One region of the Bacillus sp. Brlt_9 genome, then DNA from elsewhere that is predicted to be linked to it. Evidence: riboswitches for the same ligand, from Rfam matches in the RefSeq annotation. Region 1 holds a riboswitch; each other region holds the start of a gene.
What was found. A riboswitch is a leader RNA that binds a small molecule or an ion and turns the genes downstream of it on or off. The one in region 1 is predicted to bind S-adenosylmethionine.

Region 2: it holds a riboswitch for S-adenosylmethionine, as region 1 does, so the genes downstream of both, VF726_RS09310 (bifunctional homocysteine S-methyltransferase/methylenetetrahydrofolate reductase) here and VF726_RS28980 (peptide ABC transporter substrate-binding protein) in region 1, are expected to answer to the same signal.
Region 3: it holds a riboswitch for S-adenosylmethionine, as region 1 does, so the genes downstream of both, VF726_RS30485 (methionine ABC transporter ATP-binding protein) here and VF726_RS28980 (peptide ABC transporter substrate-binding protein) in region 1, are expected to answer to the same signal.
Region 4: it holds a riboswitch for S-adenosylmethionine, as region 1 does, so the genes downstream of both, VF726_RS17500 (M20 family metallopeptidase) here and VF726_RS28980 (peptide ABC transporter substrate-binding protein) in region 1, are expected to answer to the same signal.

Annotation. Positions count from the first base shown of each region.
Region 1 is NZ_JAYJLO010000014.1:35,168-39,805, forward strand. Features, by position in the region: gene VF726_RS28975 (ABC transporter substrate-binding protein) at 1-66, opposite strand, end outside; gene VF726_RS28980 (peptide ABC transporter substrate-binding protein) at 452-2,092, opposite strand; SAM riboswitch class I at 2,225-2,329, opposite strand; gene VF726_RS28985 (aldo/keto reductase) at 2,482-3,315, opposite strand; gene proC (pyrroline-5-carboxylate reductase) at 3,317-4,120, opposite strand; gene VF726_RS28995 (GRP family sugar transporter) at 4,333-4,638, opposite strand, start outside.
Region 2 is NZ_JAYJLO010000002.1:595,091-599,728, forward strand. Features, by position in the region: gene metI (cystathionine gamma-synthase/O-acetylhomoserine thiolyase) at 1-625, opposite strand, end outside; SAM riboswitch class I at 719-828, opposite strand; SAM riboswitch class I at 1,032-1,141, shown strand; gene VF726_RS09310 (bifunctional homocysteine S-methyltransferase/methylenetetrahydrofolate reductase) at 1,212-3,044, shown strand; gene metH (methionine synthase) at 3,044-4,638, shown strand, end outside.
Region 3 is NZ_JAYJLO010000019.1:16,980-21,617, reverse strand. Features, by position in the region: gene VF726_RS30500 (toprim domain-containing protein) at 304-648, shown strand; gene VF726_RS30495 (thioredoxin family protein) at 652-960, shown strand; gene VF726_RS30490 (hypothetical protein) at 1,115-1,459, shown strand; SAM riboswitch class I at 1,585-1,692, shown strand; gene VF726_RS30485 (methionine ABC transporter ATP-binding protein) at 1,870-2,895, shown strand; gene VF726_RS30480 (methionine ABC transporter permease) at 2,888-3,553, shown strand; gene metQ (methionine ABC transporter substrate-binding lipoprotein MetQ) at 3,577-4,389, shown strand; gene metQ (methionine ABC transporter substrate-binding lipoprotein MetQ) at 4,462-4,638, shown strand, end outside.
Region 4 is NZ_JAYJLO010000004.1:193,464-198,101, forward strand. Features, by position in the region: gene VF726_RS17495 (hypothetical protein) at 252-734, opposite strand; gene VF726_RS17500 (M20 family metallopeptidase) at 1,018-2,223, opposite strand; SAM riboswitch class I at 2,312-2,413, opposite strand; gene VF726_RS17505 (AAA domain-containing protein) at 2,489-4,638, opposite strand, start outside.

The DNA.
Region 1 (4,638 bases):
GCAAGCAGTTAGTAATAGACTTGCCCCTAAAACAGATGCAACAACAGGTACAACTTTTTTCTTCATTGTTCGTTCCTCCCTAAATGTGTTGTTCGTAACGTCATAATGTCCATGTCTTGAAGTGTAACTATAGAAGAAGAGAAAACCTATTATAGATATGTGTATGTAGGTAATCATGTGTTCTATATGTATATACATGTTGAACTATAATCTATCGTTATATGTTTCAACGTAGTAGACGTTATATTTTGATGGTGAAATATTTCGTTTCTTTGATTATTTAGAATATTAACACTGGAAAGAACTATATGTCAATAATAAAAATTGAGTATTAATTTTTTAAAATAATATATTAAAAAAGCGGATTTCCTCTTATTGAGAATCCGCTTTTAATACATTTTTTCAATAAAATAATTGCTGTAGATAGAAAAACTTCAATTCAGCTTGCCTTTTATTTTTTAATTTGTGCCCACTTGAAGTTTAATTGCCCTGCAAAGTCTACTTGCACAATTCCTTTCACATAAGAACGTTCTAGATACGATTCGCCTTTTTGGTAAAGAGGAGCGATAACAGAGTCTTTAAATAATATTTTCTCGGATGTTAGTAATGCTTCCCAGCGAGCTTTTTCATCACCAGCTAAAGTTGTTTTCACTTTCGCTATTGTTTCATCGAACTCCTTATTAGAGTAATGATCTAAGTTGTAAGGGTTATTTGTTGTAAATAGTTCAAGGAATGTAATTGGATCCGCAAAGTCAGGGCTCCAGCCGTCAATTCCAATTTCGTAGTCACCTTTTAATAAAAGTGAAACTTGTTGTTTACGTGGTTGTGGCTTTATTTTTACTGTTAAGCCGTCTAAATTCTTTTCTAGTTGTCCTTTTAAGAATTCACCAGTTTTCTTCTCAAGGTCACCGTCACTTGTTAATAGTTCTAACGTTATTTTTTCAGATCCAAGTTCTTGTTTCGCCTTTTTCCATAATTCTTGTGCAGATTTTGTATCAACCTTTGTTAAATCACCGTTTGCAGTACGGAAGTCTGTTCCGTCAGGTCCTTTTGCGAAGTTTTTCGGCACGAGACTAGAGGTTGGTGTAGAGCCGTCATTTAATAACGTATTTACAAAGGATTTTCGATCGATTGTTTGATCGATTGCTTGGCGGGCAGAAACGTTTTGAAGTACTTTGTTTTGTTGATTCATACGTAGAAACTGTACCCCTACGTTCGGCCGTTCTTTAAAGTTGGTATCTTTTTTATATTTATCAACGAAGTCAGATGTTAGTTTGATACGGTCTAATTGTTTTGACTCGAATAAATTTACTTCTGTAGATTTTTCTTTTACGACGTTAAAATTGATTTCTTCCAGTTTGACAGTATCTTTATCCCAATAGGTAGGATTTTTCTTGAATTTAAAGCTTTGCTCGTGCTTCCAATCGCTTAGTGTAAAAGCTCCGTTGTACAAGATTGTATTGTCTTCTAAAGCGTACTTATCACCTTGTGCTTTAAAGAATTCCTCGTTAATTGGTAGAAATGTTGGAAATGCTGTTAAGCTAATAAAGTACGGAACAGGGCGTTCTAATTCTACCTCAAACGTATGGTCATCAATTGCTTTTACACCAAGTTGATCGGCTGGAAGTTCTTTGTTGTTAATTTTTGATGCATTTTTAATATCAAAGAATAGAAATGCATATTCAGAGGCTGTTGCTGGATCAACAGCTCTTTGCCAAGCGAAGACAAAGTCTTTCGCTGTAACAGGAGTGCCGTTTGACCATTTTGAATCTCGCAGGTGGAATGTGTATTTCGTCTTATCACCACTTACTTCATGAGATTTTGCAACACCAGGGACAGGTTTATTACCTTCACCAAGATTATACAAACCTTCAAATACGTTTCTCATTACTTGACCAGAATCAGTATCTGTAGCACGAGCTGTATCCATTGTTCGTATTTCAGTAGGTGAAGATAAGTTTAAAACCTGCTTACTAGGCGCCTCGTCTTTTGCATTTGCTCCGCTTGCTTCGTTTTTATAACTACCGCAACCAGTTAATAAAATACTTACTCCTACAACTGATGCAATACCGGGTACAAACTTCTTTTTCATTTGATTTTCCTCCTAAATAATTAAGTTTGGATGATGATGAGGGAAATGAAAAATAAAAAATCCCTCTTTTCATATTGAGAAAGAGGGATTTTTACGTACAAGTTATGCACCCGTATATAAACGAAGTCCCTCATTCTATCTTTCAAGCATAAAGCTTGCAGGAAGTGGCACAGTATTCAAAATGAACCTGTTGCCGAGGTTTCAAAGGGCCAGTCCCTCCACCTCTCTTGATACAATGAGTAAACGAATAAACTTTATTAATTTTTGTGTTTCTTTGATAATTCAAAATCTTACACCTTGGATAATGAAGTGTCAACCAAATGAAACATAGTTTAAATTTTCAGTTTTTTTAACAAAAAAAACCACTGCATATGGCAGTGGTTCTTCTATTAGAAGTTAAAGTTATCTGGATCTGGACCAACGCGACGATCTTCATTTAGAGCTTGAATTGCTTTCATGTCATCCGCACTTAATTCAAAATCGAATATATTTGCATTTTCAATAATGCGATGTTCTTTAATAGATTTAGGGATTGTTACAACTTCGTTTTGTAGATCCCAGCGTAAAATAATTTGTGCAGTTGATTTATTATATTTTGTTGCAATGTCTTGTAATGTTTGGTTGTCTAGCAGTTGGCCTTGCATTAATGGTGACCAAGCTTCAAGCTGGATGTTATGTTCTTTACAGAAAGCGTGTAGCTCTTCTTGTGCTAAACGTGGGTGGTATTCCACTTGGTTGACCATTGGCTTAATTTCAGCCATTTCAAATACGTCTTGTAAGTGGTGAATGTGGAAATTACTCACACCGATAGCACGAACACGGCCGTCTTTATAAAGCTTTTCTAACGCTTTCCATGATTCAGTATATTTCCCTTTTACAGGCCAATGTACTAAATATAAGTCTAAATATTCTAGACCTAGTTTTTCTAGTGTAGTTTCAAATGCTTGAAGTGTTGTTTCATACCCTTGATCGCTATTCCATACTTTTGATGTAATAAATAATTCTTCACGTGAAACACCTGATTCACGGATTGCTTGTCCAACGCCTTCTTCGTTTTGATAAATTGCTGCAGTATCAATGCTGCGGTAGCCATTTTTAATTGCTGCTTTTACAGATTCAACTACTTCTGAACCATCTTCTACTTTAAAAACACCTAAACCGAACCAAGGCATTTTTACACCGTTATGTAATGTTGTATAGTCTTTTAAACTTGTTAAATTCATATTATTTCCCCCTAGCTTTTTTGTTTGTTGCTTCTACTGCTTTTTGAATTCCCTCTGAAAAATTATATTCATATAAAGCTTTGAGACCCTCAGCCGTGGAACCACCTGGTGTTGTTACTTGTTTTCGGAGGTTAGCTGGATCTTGCGTTTGTTCAAGCATAGAAGCAGAGCCAGAAATCATTTGAATGACAAGGTGTTTGGCAGTTGCTTCATCGATTCCATAATTTTTTGTTGCTTCAATTAAGCTTTCAGCAAAGTAATAAAGGAAAGCTGGTGCACTTCCAGTAACGGCAGTAAGCTGATGAACTTCTTCCTCAGTGCAAAGTTGCGAAGTACCAATGCCTTTTAAAAGCAGTTGCAGGGTTTCTTGATGCATCTCATTTACTGATTGTCCCATTGTATATAAGGAGATAGACTTTCCAATTTCAGCAGCTGTATTTGGCATAATCCAAGCAACAGGCGTTCCCCCGGGAAGTCTTTCTTCTAAATAAGATGGTCCAATGCCAGCAGCTACCGTTACGACAAGTTGATTCGATAGTAACGGAGATAATTCTGCTAATAATTCTTCATGTGCAGAAGGTGGCATTGCTAAAACAATCGTACCAACAGATGTAACATGCTGCTTCCAATCTGTTGTAGTAGACACATCATATCGCCCTTGTAATTGCTTTAGCTTTTCTACGTTGCTTCGGTTAGAAACGATAATTTCTTCGATGTATTCTTTGCTTGTTTTAAGTAATCCGGAAAATATAGCTTCTGCCATACGACCAGCACCAATAAATAAAATTCGATGTTTAGTTAGCATATCCTTTATTCCTTTCTAGTGAAGATATGTTATAAAAAACGATACCATTTTTAAGAGAATTTTGTAAAAAGAAAAGGCTTATCGTGAGAAGGATGAAAATGGAGGGAGGAGGGTTAATACAAATAAGGTTATAAAAATTATTATACTTAAAAAACAGTTGTAATAAAAAATCCCTGAAGCATAACTGCTTCAGGGATTAATAGATTATAAGTTTATGCTTTTGTCATACCTAACAATACAGCGCCACCGATAATTAAAACACTACCTAGTGCAATAAAGATTAATTGACGTTTTGTTTTCTTTTCACCTAAGAAGACAATGGCACCGAATGTTGAGATAACGATTCCAGTTTGAGATAATGGGAAGCTTGTTGCTACTCCGACACGTGGTAATGAAAGAAGTAAGAATAAGTTTCCAGTTCCCCATAGTAAACCAGATAAAGCATTACGGATTGCATATTTGTTAAATGGCTTATGTTTAGATGTCAGTACAACCGCACCAACAAACATACCAACTGC
Region 2 (4,638 bases), on a different contig from region 1:
CAAGTCCGCTTAGTACATCGTTATGTCCACCTAAATATTTCGTTGCACTATGAAGTACGATGTCGGCACCTTCCGTTAATGGTTGCTGTATATACGGCGTGTAGAATGTGTTGTCTACAATAAGGAGTAGTCCATGCCTCTTCGCTACAGTTGCGACAGCGGCAATATCAGTAACTTGCATTAATGGATTAGTCGGAGTTTCTATGAAAATAGCCTTCGTTTCAGTTGTGATAGCTTTTTCAATTTGTTTAATAGATTGTGTATTTACGTATCTACATCGAACGTTCCACTTTTTTTCATGCTCAGAAAATAATCGATACGTTCCGCCGTATAAGTCTTCAGATACAATAAGTTCATCTCCAGAACGGAATAGCGAAAGGACGAGGAGAACAGCCGCCATTCCGGAGCTACAGGCATAACCTTGTTCACCGTATTCTAAGTCTGCGATTGCCTGTTCTAAAAGACCGCGAGTTGGATTTCCAGTTCGTGAATAATCAAAGCCAGTAGATTTACCAATTCCTTCGTGACGATAAGCAGTTGAGAAATAAACAGGCGGATTAACAGTTCCTGTTGTAGTTTCACTCCTGTTTCCAATTTGTGCTAGTTTTGTTTCGATTGTTGACATGTAAAAATTCCTCCTTTTTAAATGAACAATTAAGTGAATGTAAAATAAAAAAAGCCTTCTAAGAAGAAGGCTTTCGGTTTGAATAGAGTCTTCTTCTCATCTGTCAAATCTTTCACAATTTGCTGGAATTAGCACCTTATTAACAAATGTTAATGGTTGCTGAGGCGTCATAGGGCCAGTCCCTCTACCTCTCTAGATAAGAATGTTCGTATGAAATTTTATTATGTTTTTAACTTTACAACAAAAGATAATTGAATTGCAACTTTATTTTAAATAATTTTTATTTTTCCGCAAGTGTCATTGACTTTTGTATTTGTGCGTGCTAAATTTATAAAAAAATTAACAAACATTGTTAAAAGGGGAACGCATTTCCTTTTAGCTACATAAATAAAATAATAAAGACAAACTCTTATTGAGAGCGGTGGAGGGAAAGGCCCTGTGAAACCCGGCAACCTTCAAACGAAATGTTTGAAACGGTGCTAATACCTGCAAAACGAATGTTTTGCATAATAAGAGGAGGATCGATTATGTCCCCCTCTTCAAAGTGAAGAGGGGGTTTTTATATTGATAGAAATGAGGGAGATTGGTGAAATTACTAGATTTATTATCAAAAGGAATTGTAATAGGTGATGGTGCGGTTGGGACGTTATTACATTCACATGGTTTACAAAGTAGTTTTGAAGAATTGAACATATCTGATCCAGATTTAATTATATCGATTCATAAGCAATATGTAGCTGCTGGGGCAGATGTAATTCAAACAAATACGTACGGAGCAAATGAAGCGAAATTACGTATGTATGGCTTAGAAAATCAAGTTACTGAAATTAATAGAGCGGCAGTAAAACTGGCGAAAGCATCTGTTACAGAAAGAAATGCGATTTTAGGAACAATTGGTGGTATGAAACATATCGGAGCTGTTACGACAACTGATATGGAGAGAGAATTTATGTTACTGGAACAGGCAAGTGCATTACTAGAAGAACAGGTGGACGGCCTGCTATTAGAGACTTTCTATGATGAGTTTGAATTACTTCATGCTGTTCAGGTGTTAAGAAAACAAACAAATATTCCAATTGTAGCTCAATTAGCGTTACATGAGGCAGGTACGACTCAAAATGGAAATGATGTAAATGAAATATTAAAACAGCTTTTAGATTATGGGGCAAATGTCGTTGGATTGAACTGCCAACTAGGGCCGCTTCATATGACAGAAGCTTTTAAAATGATATCGATCCCGAAAGATGGTTACTTATCAGCATACCCAAATGCAGGTCTCCCGAATTATGTGGAGGGACGTTACGTATATGAGGGAAGTCCGGCTTATTTTGAAGCGATGACACCGAAATTTATTGAGCAAGGTATTCGTTTATTGGGTGGTTGTTGTGGCACTACGCCAGAACATATTGAAAGCATGAAACGTGCTGTTCTAAATGTTACGCCTGTAATAGAGAAGGATACGATTCCAAGGCCGAAAGTAGTTCATACACACGAAAAGCGTTCGAAAGCTCATGTCACTTTGGCAGAGAAAGCAAAAAAACAAACGACAGTAGTAGTGGAATTAGATCCACCGAAAACATTAGATACGCAGCGGTTTTTTGAAGGAGCAAGAGCATTGAAAAGAGCTGGAGCAGATGCTATTACTCTAGCAGATAATTCGTTGGCATCGCCTCGCGTCTCGAATATGGCAATGGGAGCATTATTAACGAAGCACGATATTCCGGTATTGACGCACTTAACGTGTAGAGATCATAACGTAATCGGACTACAATCTCATTTACTAGGCTTATCAGCGTTAGGCATGGAAGAAGTGTTAGCTTTAACTGGTGATCCAGCACGCGTCGGTGATTTTCCAGGTGCCACTTCTGTATATGATTTGTCCTCTATTGAGCTCATTAAAATGATTAAAGAAATGAACGATGGGCGCTCTATTTTAGGGAAATCAATAGGGCCGGCAACAAGGTTTTCAGTGGGAGGTGCGTTTAATCCGCATGTAAGACATTTAAAAGCAGCAGTTAAGCGAATGGAACGGAAAATAGATGCTGGAGCGGAATATTTTTTAACGCAGCCAATTTACGATATCGCGTTAATTGAAGAAGTGTATGAAGCGACAAAGCATTTAGAACAGCCTATTTTTATTGGGATTATGCCACTAATAAGTAAACGGAATGCAGATTTTCTTCATTTTGAGGTGCCAGGCATTACGCTACCTGAAGAAGTAAGGGAGAGAATGGATGGACATGAAACGAAAGAAGCAGCAATTGAAGAAGGGATTCGTATTTCACAAGAATTGATCGATGCAGCGATGAAATATTTTAATGGCATTTATCTTATTACACCATTTCTAAAATATGAAATTACAGAACATCTTGTTAAATATGTGAGAGAAAAGCAAGAAGTGAAAGAAGGTATTAATTGATGAAATGTATAGAAGAAAAATTACAAAATAACATCTTAGTATTAGATGGTGCAATGGGAACGATGATCCAGCAAGAGGACTTAACGGCGGAAGATTTCGGAGGAGAAGAGTACGAAGGCTGTAATGAATATTTAGTAGAAACAAGGCCTGATGTCATTTTAAAGATTCATAAAGCTTATATTGAAGCTGGAGCGGATATTATTGAAACAAATACATTTGGGGCGACAAATATTGTATTAAGTGATTATGAGTTGTCTCATTTAGATGAGGAACTAAATGAGAAGGCAGCACGTTTAGCGGGGCAAGCGGTCAAAGAAAGCGGGAAGGAAGTATATGTTGCGGGAGCGATGGGGCCGACAACGAAAGCGATTAGTGTTACTGGTGGTGTGACATTTGAAGAATTAATTGAAGCCTATACGCGGCAGGCAAGAGGATTATTGAATGGGGAAGTAGATGTATTACTCGTTGAGACGAGTCAAGATATGCGTAACGTGAAGGCTGCTTATATTGGAATTCAAGCAGCTTTTGACGAACTAAATAAGGTAGTACCTATCATGATTTCAGGAACGATTGAACCGATGGGAACGACTTTGGCTGGGCAAACAATTGAGGCTTTTTATTTATCGATAGAGCATATGAAGCCATTATCTGTTGGATTAAACTGTGCGACTGGTCCGGAGTTTATGAGAGACCATATTCGTTCCCTATCTGATTTGTCAGAGTGTTACATTTCTTGCTATCCAAATGCAGGTCTTCCTGATGAAGATGGACATTATCATGAATCTCCATCTTCTCTCGCTGAAAAAGTGAAACGATTCGCTGAAGAAGGATGGGTTAATATTATCGGTGGTTGTTGTGGCACAACACCAGAACATATAAAAGCAATGAAATCTGCGCTAGCGTCTCTTAAGCCGCGTGAACAACACGAAAGAGCTGGACACGGGGTTAGTGGATTAGAGGCACTTCAATATGATGATTCTATGAGACCGTTATTTGTTGGTGAAAGAACAAACGTTATTGGATCACGTAAATTTAAACGATTAGTAGCAGAAGGGAAATTCGAAGAGGCTGCTGAAATCGCTAGAGCGCAAGTGAAGAAAAATGCTCATATTATTGATATTTGTATGGCAGACCCGGACCGTGATGAAATAGAAGATATGGAAAATTTTTTGGCAGAAGTTACGAAAGTATTAAAAGTGCCGATTATGATTGACTCAACAGATGAAAATGTGATGGAGCGAGCTCTTACTTATATTCAAGGAAAAGCCGTTATTAATTCAATTAATTTAGAAGATGGAGAAGAACGATTTAAAAAAGTGACACCGCTCCTTCGGAAATATGGTGCTGCAATTGTAGTTGGAACAATTGATGAAGATGGTATGGCAGTAAGTGCAGAAAGAAAACTAGAAATTGCGAAAAGAAGTTACGAGTTATTGACGACGAAATATGGTATACGCCCGTCAGATATTATTTTTGATGCACTTGTATTTCCTGTAGGTACAGGTGATGAAGAATATATTGGCTCGGCGGCCGCGACGATAGAAGGGATTCGTCTTATTAAAGAAGCATTACCAGAGTGTTTAACGATTTTAGG
Region 3 (4,638 bases), on a different contig from region 1:
TTCACTTCTTCCTGCAAGGCAAAAATCGCCTTTGCGTCAGAAGCTCCATCCCCCTCACAATCTAAACGAGCCGCTTGCGCTTTTCATTATGATCCAGCTCCAGCGGCTAGAACAGTCGGTCATTTCACTCCTTCACTTGAGGCAAAAGGCGCCTCTAGTTCAGGAGTTCCAATGCCCTCCTGTTCTAAACGAGCCGCTTGCGCTTTTCTTTTGCAAAAATAAACAGGAAACAACATGAAAATAACGAATATACTATATACTAAGTTAAAGGTTGTATAGTATATGGTGATCGGGTGATGACATATGATTTATGTGGAAAAAGTCATTATTGTAGAAGGTACATCAGATAGAAGAAAGATTGAATCTATTATTCGGGAACCGGTGGAAATTGTTTGTACAAATGGTACAATTGGTTTGTCGAAAATGGATGAGCTCGTTGATCAGTTTTTTGATAAGGAAGTGTATGTGCTAGTGGATGCTGATGATGCTGGAGAAAAGTTAAGGAAACAATTTCGCAAAGAATTCCCGCAAGCAGAGCATATTTATATTGATCGCTCGTACCGAGAAGTGGCAACTGCGCCATCTTCACACTTAGCAAATGTATTATGGGGAGCTGACATTGACGTTTATACAGAATATTTACGGTAAGGAATGATAGAAGTGATTGACTGGACAGGAGCCGAAGCAACAGCCCTAATAGAGAACGAAGAAAAAACAGTGTTATATGTATATACTCCAATGTGTGGAACATGCCAATTAGCAAAAAAGATGTTAACTGTCGTTGAGATGACAATTGAAGATTTGAAAATTGGAATGTTAGATTTAAATTATGCTCCGCATTTAGCGAAAGAGTATGGAATCGAAAGTGTACCGTGTTTACTTGTTTTTGAAAATGGGACACTCATGAAGAAGATATATGCATTTCATTCGGTTGAATATTTATATACGGAATTAAAGTAGGCGGCAAAGTTTTTGCCGCCTCGACATATTTCTCGGGAAATATGTCGAGAGGCAGGGTGGTTACAGTATTTGTCGAGCGAAAATAACAGGATTGCTCTTTAGTGAGAGGGAATGGTATGTGTAATAGAAAGTGATATGAAGGATGTGATTTAGGGTGAAATTATATTCTTTGCTGCAATCATTTGTAAATTATGCTAATGGTCAATATCATTTAGAGCCGCTTTTAAGACAAGGAGAAAAAACTGTTAATTTCCGCTTTGGAGATGAGAGTTGTTCGTTACAAATTTCAAGAGATTATATAGAGTTGCTACATGAGGAAAGAGGCACGGAGCAAATCGTTTGTGTAGATGAAGAAGATGTAAAACAATTGGTGAACGGAAATGTACGATTGCAAATGTTAATGAACGATGGGCGTGTACAATATTCGGGAACGTATCGAACGATGCTGTTAGTTGAATCGATGTTTCATATATGTAAACCGATGTCAGTAGGCGCTTAAAATTCTGAAGTTTCATTTTTTGCGAAAATTTCTGTTGACATGGTGTGTGGATGTTGATACAATTCAATTCATAAAATATAGACAATTTCATAAATTACAAATCAGACGAAAATGTAATCTGATTTCTCTTATCAAGAGAGGTGGAGGGACTGTGCCCTGTGAAGCCCGGCAACCGTCAACTTATGTTGAAATGGTGCCAATTCCTGCAAAGCAAATGCTTTGAGAGATGAGAGAGAGGGATAATGTTGTTATATACGCACATAAACCTTTCTGCTTCTCTAGAGCAGAAAGGTTTTTTTATTGTTTGAATGTGGAGGACATTCAAATAATAAAAGTAGTGATAACGGTGGACTACACGCATTAAACATAAAAAATTGCGGAGTCGATCCAAACAAAAAGGGGTGAACATCATGATCTTATTAGAAAATGTAAAGAAAATATATAAAGCAAAAAGCGGTGATGTCACTGCTGTAGATAATGCCAATTTAAAAATAGACAAAGGCGAAATATTTGGTGTTATCGGATATAGTGGCGCTGGGAAAAGTTCGTTAATCAGATTATTCAATCAGCTAGAGAAACCAACTTCTGGTCAAATTACAATTGCAAATCGCGTGATTTCAGCAATTACAGGAAGTGAACTTCGTAAGGCAAGGCAAGAAATCGGAATGATTTTTCAACACTTCAACTTACTTTGGTCACGAACTGTACGAGAAAATATCGAGTTCCCACTTGAGATTGCAGGTGTTGATAAGGCGAAGAGAAGAAAACGTGTGGATGAGTTAATTCATCTTGTTGGATTAGAGGGAAGAGGAGACGCGTATCCTTCTCAGCTGAGCGGAGGACAAAAGCAACGCGTCGGTATTGCAAGAGCATTAGCTAACAATCCACAAGTGCTTTTATGTGATGAAGCAACATCAGCTCTTGATCCAGAAACGACAGATCAAATTTTAGATTTATTATTAGATATTAATAAGCGTCTCGGTTTAACAATTGTACTTATTACACATGAGATGCACGTCATTCGAAAGATTTGTAATCGAGTAGCGGTAATGGAGAAAGGAAAGATTGTAGAAACGGGTCCAGTACTTGATGTATTTCGCAATCCGCAGAAAGACATTACGAAACGATTTGTACAGCAGTTAACGGATTCTGAAGATACAAATGAAACGATTGAAAGTTTAATTGAAAAGTATCCAGATGGTAAAGTCGTTCGTTTGCAGTTTATCGGTGAGGCTGTAGAAAGACCAGTGCTTCAAAGATTAATGCAACGCAGTGATATAGAAGTTAGTATTTTGCAAGGAAATATCGCACAAACGAATAACGGCTCTTACGGTAGTTTAGTCGTTCATTTAAATGGTGAGGAGACAGCGATTCAGCAAGCAATAGAGGGAATACATCAAGATCAAGTAGAGCTGGAGGTGATTGCACATGGATAAGTTACTCACAAATGTTGATTGGAATCAAATGTTAGAAGCAACTGGTGAAACGTTATATATGACGGCAATCGCAGCTCTTGCCACATTTGTTTTAGGACTAATTTTAGGATTGTTACTTTTCATGACGGCGAAAGATAATTTATGGGAAAACAAAACGGTTAATACAGCGATTGGAGCGTTCGTAAACATTTTCCGTTCGATACCGTTCATCATTTTAATTATTTTATTAATCCCATTCACAAAGATCTTGCTTGGAACAATTCTTGGAGCAAGTGCAGCACTTCCGGCTTTAATTATTGGAGCGGCACCATTTTATGCAAGAATGGTTGAAATTGCACTTCGTGAAATTGATAAAGGTGTAATCGAAGCTTCAAAAGCGATGGGAGCAAAAACAAGCACAATTATTTTGAAAGTGTTAATTCCAGAATCATTACCAGCGTTAGTATCTGGTATTACGGTTACGACAATTGCTTTAGTAGGCTATACAGCGATGGCGGGAGTTGTTGGTGCTGGTGGCCTTGGCACACTTGCCTATTTAGAAGGATTCCAACGAGGAAATAACGATGTAACAATCGTTGCGACAATTTGTGTATTACTAGTTGTATTTTTCATTCAGTGGATTGGTGATAGTTTAACGACTCGAATAGATAAACGATAATAAAAAACAGGAGGATGTTTCAAATGAAAAAATTATTACTTACAGCACTTATTTCAACTTCAATTTTTGGGTTAGCTGCCTGCGGTGGGAAAGATAAAGATGAAAAGAAACTTGTTGTCGGTGCTTCTAACGTACCGCACGCTGTTATTTTAGAAAAGGCAAAACCGTTACTTGAGAAAAAAGGAATTGAATTAGAAGTGAAAAAGTTCCAAGATTACGTGTTACCAAATAAATCGTTAGCGGATAAGGATTTAGATGCAAACTACTTCCAGCACATTCCGTATTTAGAAAAAGAAATGAAAGATAAAAAGTATGACTTTGAAGTAGCAGGAAAAATTCATTTAGAACCAATTGGTGTATATTCTCAAAAATATAAAAGTTTAAAAGAGCTTCCAAACGGAGCGACAATTATTATGAGTAACTCTGTTGCTGACCATGGACGTGGTTTAGCAATTTTACAAAAAGAAGGTATTTTAAAAATTAAAGACGGAGTAGATCCAGTTAAAGCGACGCCAAAAGATATTGCGGATAATCCGAAAAACTTAAAATTCAAAACAGATATCGAGCCGGGTTTATTACCACAAGTGTATAACAATAAAGAAGGCGACGCTGTTTTAATTAACTCGAACTATGCAATTGATGCGAAGTTAAATCCAGAAAAAGATGCAATTGCAATTGAAGGTGACGATTCTCCATACGCAAACGTAGTAGCTGTTCGTAAAGGTGATAAAGATAAGAAAGAGATTAAAGCTCTTGTAGAAGTACTACATTCTAAAGAAATTGAAGACTTCATTAATAAAGAATATAAAGGGGCAGTTGTTCCTGTAAAAGAATAATTGCTGCGGAAGGGTTGGTGTATGCTGGCCCTTTTTATAACTACATAATTATACGGGAGAAGGGGATATCATATGAAAAAGATTCTATTGTCAGTTGTTACAGCGCTGTCTGTATTTACATTAGCTGCTTGCGGAGGGAAAGAGGAGAATAAGCTTGTTGTGGGAGCTTCTAACGTGCCGCACGCTGTTATTTTAGAGAAGGCACAGCCGATATTAGAGAAAAAGGGTATTAAATTAGAAATTAAAAAA
Region 4 (4,638 bases), on a different contig from region 1:
AATCAAGCATAAATAAGGATATGAGATATAGCACTCCCCTCAAATTTGATTAGTATGTAAATACAAGGTTTACTGGCTATATCCATCGTTAACTTAAAACGAATTATGAATCTAGTAAAAAGAAAGGCAACTTTCTATTCAACATTGAATGAAAAGTTGCCTTTCTTTTTTTACAGTTTATAAGCATTGATTTTTACTATTTAAATACAGTAACAAATAATATAAGAAAAATATAATTTCAAAAGCTATAATTAATAATTACTTTTTAATTTACTACGATCTTTACCCTCTGATTTTTGTACAGCATCAAACATTTTTGAATGTTTGTGCGCAAGCCATTCGTAAGTATATTCCCCAACAGTGACATAGAAAACCGGAGCCTTAACTTCTCGTGTACTGCTAAGTTGCATACCAGTATTCCCTAAATTTGTAGTTGTTGTACCATACACTCCTGTACCAACCCCTTTAAAACCATAGTTTGTTACAGTCTCTAATGGAATATCAATTATTTCTCCCTTCTTAGGAACAAATATAAAAGATTTGTCTGTTAAAGAAAGGTATCCGAACTCTAAATCATTATGATAAGCAAGTACTGTGAATTTACTGTTTTGATTACGTTCGCGACGTATCATTTCAATACAAGCATTTTTCTCTTTATTATCTTTCATGTAAAAGTACGCAGGAACAATTAACGGTGTGAATATTGTAAACATTAATAAAAGCGTAGAGTCCAAACTCGACCCCAGAAATAAACCTCCCAAAAAACAAACTAAAAATACGGCGAAACGCTTTAAAAACCTAGGCATATACGGATTATACAACAATAACACTCTCCTTTTTTTTCCAATGACAAGTTTTATTTTATTTCATACATCACTAAAATTTAATAATTAAATGTAATATTTATTTTTTTATATATTAAATACTAATATATTGATTAAAAATACTGGTTTTACTAGAAAACACATGGCTATTGTTAAGAGAAAAAGGAGTGGATCATCCACTCCTTTTAACCACCTACCCCTGATTTCTCTGGGCCTCTCTAAACTCCTCCTTCACCTTCTCTAACAACCCTTCTTCTGTAATTAATCGATACGCTGTATTCGCTAATGCTTTTGCGGATGTAATTAATGCTTTGTCTCCTAGTTCTGAACGCGCTGCTTCTCTAAATTCATTCGTATGCGCAATTAAGTCATCTGGGCCAATTTTAATGTACGGGTGGATTGTCGGCACAACTTGGCTAACGTTTCCTGCATCGGTTGAACCAATGCCAAGTCTTTCTTTACGATTTACTTCTTCACCTAGTAATTCTAGTTCTTCCGCTACGATGTCGTTATATGTTTTTGTTACGAGTAATTCATCGATCTCATTTTGGAATTGATGGATTTTTACTTTCGTACCTGTTGCTAGCGCTGCCCCTTGTGCGATGTTTTTCACTTTCTCTGTTACTTCCGCACATCTTTTTCGCGTTGCTGCACGAATGAAGAACCTTGCTGCGGCGTAGTCAGGAATAATATTAGGTGCTTTTCCTCCTTCTGTAATAACGCCATGAATCTTCACATCTGACGGAAGTTGTTGACGAAGTGCATTAATACTGTTATAAAGCTGAATAACCGCATCTAATGCGTTAATCCCTTCTTCAGGTGAAGCTGCAGCATGAGCTGTTTTTCCGTAAAAATGAAAATCAAGTGGATCGACTGCTAATGACGGACTCGTTGTCGCTGTTTTTCCGCTCGGATGAATCATAAGCGCCGCATCAATATTTTTAAATAAGCCTGCCTTTACATAACTCGATTTTGCGCTACCGTTCGGTCCTCCTTCTTCAGCTGGTGTTCCGAACACGACAACTTCCCCGCCAATTTCTTCAAGCGTTTCTGATAATGCAATTGCTGCTGCAACACTAATGGTGCCAATTAAATTGTGACCACACGCATGACCTAGTCCTGGCAAAGCGTCATACTCCGCTAAAAATGCGATTGCTGGTCCTTGTTTCCCTGAACTTTTCCGCGCGATAAATCCCGTTTCATGTCCAGCTATATTGTGCTGCAACTGAAATCCTGCACTACCTAGTAATAAACTTAGTGTTCTAGATGCATAAAACTCTTGGTTACCAATCTCCGGATTCGCATGAATATCATGACTTGTTTCTATGTACTTTTCCTTATTTCTTTCGATACTCTCTTCAATTGTTTTTCTTTGTGACGCTACTCCTGTCGCTCCCATTTTTCTTCCTCCTTTTATTTTCACGTAAAAAAGCCTCTTTCTAAAAGATAGAAAGAGGCTTCTGTATATACAGTCAAAATGAGCTTCTTTCTTATCTTTCAAGTTACCTTGCTGGAATTGGCACAGTATTCATAACGAATCCGCTGCCGAGGTATCATAGGGCCAGTCCCTCCACCTCTCGTGATAAGAATTTTCATAAAATTATATTAAATTACATTCATTCTAAGTTCATTCCAGGTAAAAGTCAAGGAATTCCTATCCGAATTTACCGAATATCTAAAAATCCTTTTAATACACCAATTGTTTCTGGTGCTTGCAGTCTTGCACATACGTACGGAAATTCCGTACTACCTTCAAACATCATTTGAGATGTGAGCGGTGCGCCTGCCCAGAAGATTTCATCATCGATTACGATAAATGGGAATGCTTTGTTTTGTCTTTGTAACTTTACATTTTTTAATGGAACTGGTCCATCACTATACACTGTTATTTGCGCATTTTTACGCATTAACGCTTGCCATACTCGTTTATCCACTTGTTTTGTACTTGGAAGTGAAATGATAATTTTTCGTTTTGCGGCTAAAATATCTTTCAATAACCCTTTCGGCTCTTCAAGATTCATTTCCATATACCAGCGTAAACGTTTCGAAATTTTTCGCTCCCACAATTGTCTTGATGTCGTGCGATCATACACATCTCCGTGACGTTCTATATGAGCTGTTAATTGTGATAACGCTTGTTTTCTCGATAAGTTTTTACGCATATAATGGCAATCTGATAATTGAATGAACTTTCCTCTCGCTCTCGTTACCGCTACATTGACGAGGCGATGATTTTTATGGTCAAAGAATAACACGCCAGGACGTTCTTGCGGATAACTATCCACTGTATCAAAAATCATCATATCTCTTTCAGAACCTTGAAACTTATGAACTGTTGCCGCTAAAACAGGTATGTGACGATACTTCGTTTTCTGCAACATTTCTCTAATACATGTTGATAAAAAGCGGGATTGGGCTCTGTAAGGTGTAACAATACCGATCGATTGAACACCGTCTAGCAGTCCGATTAACATCATTTGCATCGCTACTAAACCAGACATAATGTTAAAACGAGAACCAGATGCAGCGTCTTTTAACGAAAAGGCGCCCATTAAGCTCGTATCGAATAAAACACTCGCTTCATTTGCAAACGGCTGCAATTGCGCAATTTCCTTACGCTCTGAAACAGACGGATGGTCGTATACTCTATTTTTATAAATAAACGAATTCGTAAACTTAGATATATCCGCATGCATACGTCTTTGTTCCTGCAGCATAAAGAGGTTCGGATGCGCTTCTGATTTATTAACAGACTCAACAATTCCGGCATGATAAAACATATCTTCCCCGAGCCACTTTCGAACGAGTTCATGGTTCGCCATCGCAATTGGAGGTAACTGTAAGAAATCACCACAAACGACAATGCGTTTTCCAAGTGAAGCAGCTAATGCAATTTGTGGAACATATGCCATACTCACTTCATCTACGACAACTAAATCAAATGTACGCTCATAAATAAGTGAATCAATCGCACATTTCGATAAAGTTGCGCCGATTACTTTCGCATTTTCAATGTATTCTTTTTCTACTTCTTTAATTTTCGCTTTTTGCTTTCGAAGATCACTTTCAATCTCTTGTATACGCTTCTTATCAGCAGATGTTGCTTTATACGATAAAATCTTTTCACGAAGATCTTGTCGTGTCTCTTCTAAATAGAGTCTTTCTTCTCCCCAAGATCCGTTCGTCGTTTCAACTAACTTCGACGCAAGTAGCGTTTCATGATTTCTTATATGTTCATGTTGACTATAACCGTAACGAACAATTTCGCCAGGCGTCCATTTCTTTTTCTTTTCAATTTGCTTCGTTACTTCACTCATTAATACGTCCACTGCTGCGTTACTATGAGCTAACACAAGTACCGATTTTCCTTTTTGATAATGAGCCGAAATAATATGTGATAAATTGTAAGACTTCCCTGTTCCAGGTGGCCCCCACACGTACGTTGTCGGGTTGTAAAACGAACGATACGCCAATTCATTTTTCGGATTTTTCATCTTCTCAATATGTTTCGGACTGCTCGTCCCATCAACAAGACGCTTTATACGATTACGTTTTAACTTATCTTTATGTGCCTCTTTTAATCGCTCTTGTAACTGTTCTAACAATTGCCACGGTTCACTGTATAAAACAGCTTCTCGTATTTCACCTTGTATATAGTCATTTAATTTCAGTTCTATTTCTAATCCATGTACAGATAATACTTCCCCTGTCGCTTCCTCACCATCGAACTCAATTCGAATTGGTGAACCTTCAGGTAAGCTTACTTCCGAAATAAGTTGAAATACGTATACTGTACTTTCATAATCTGTATATA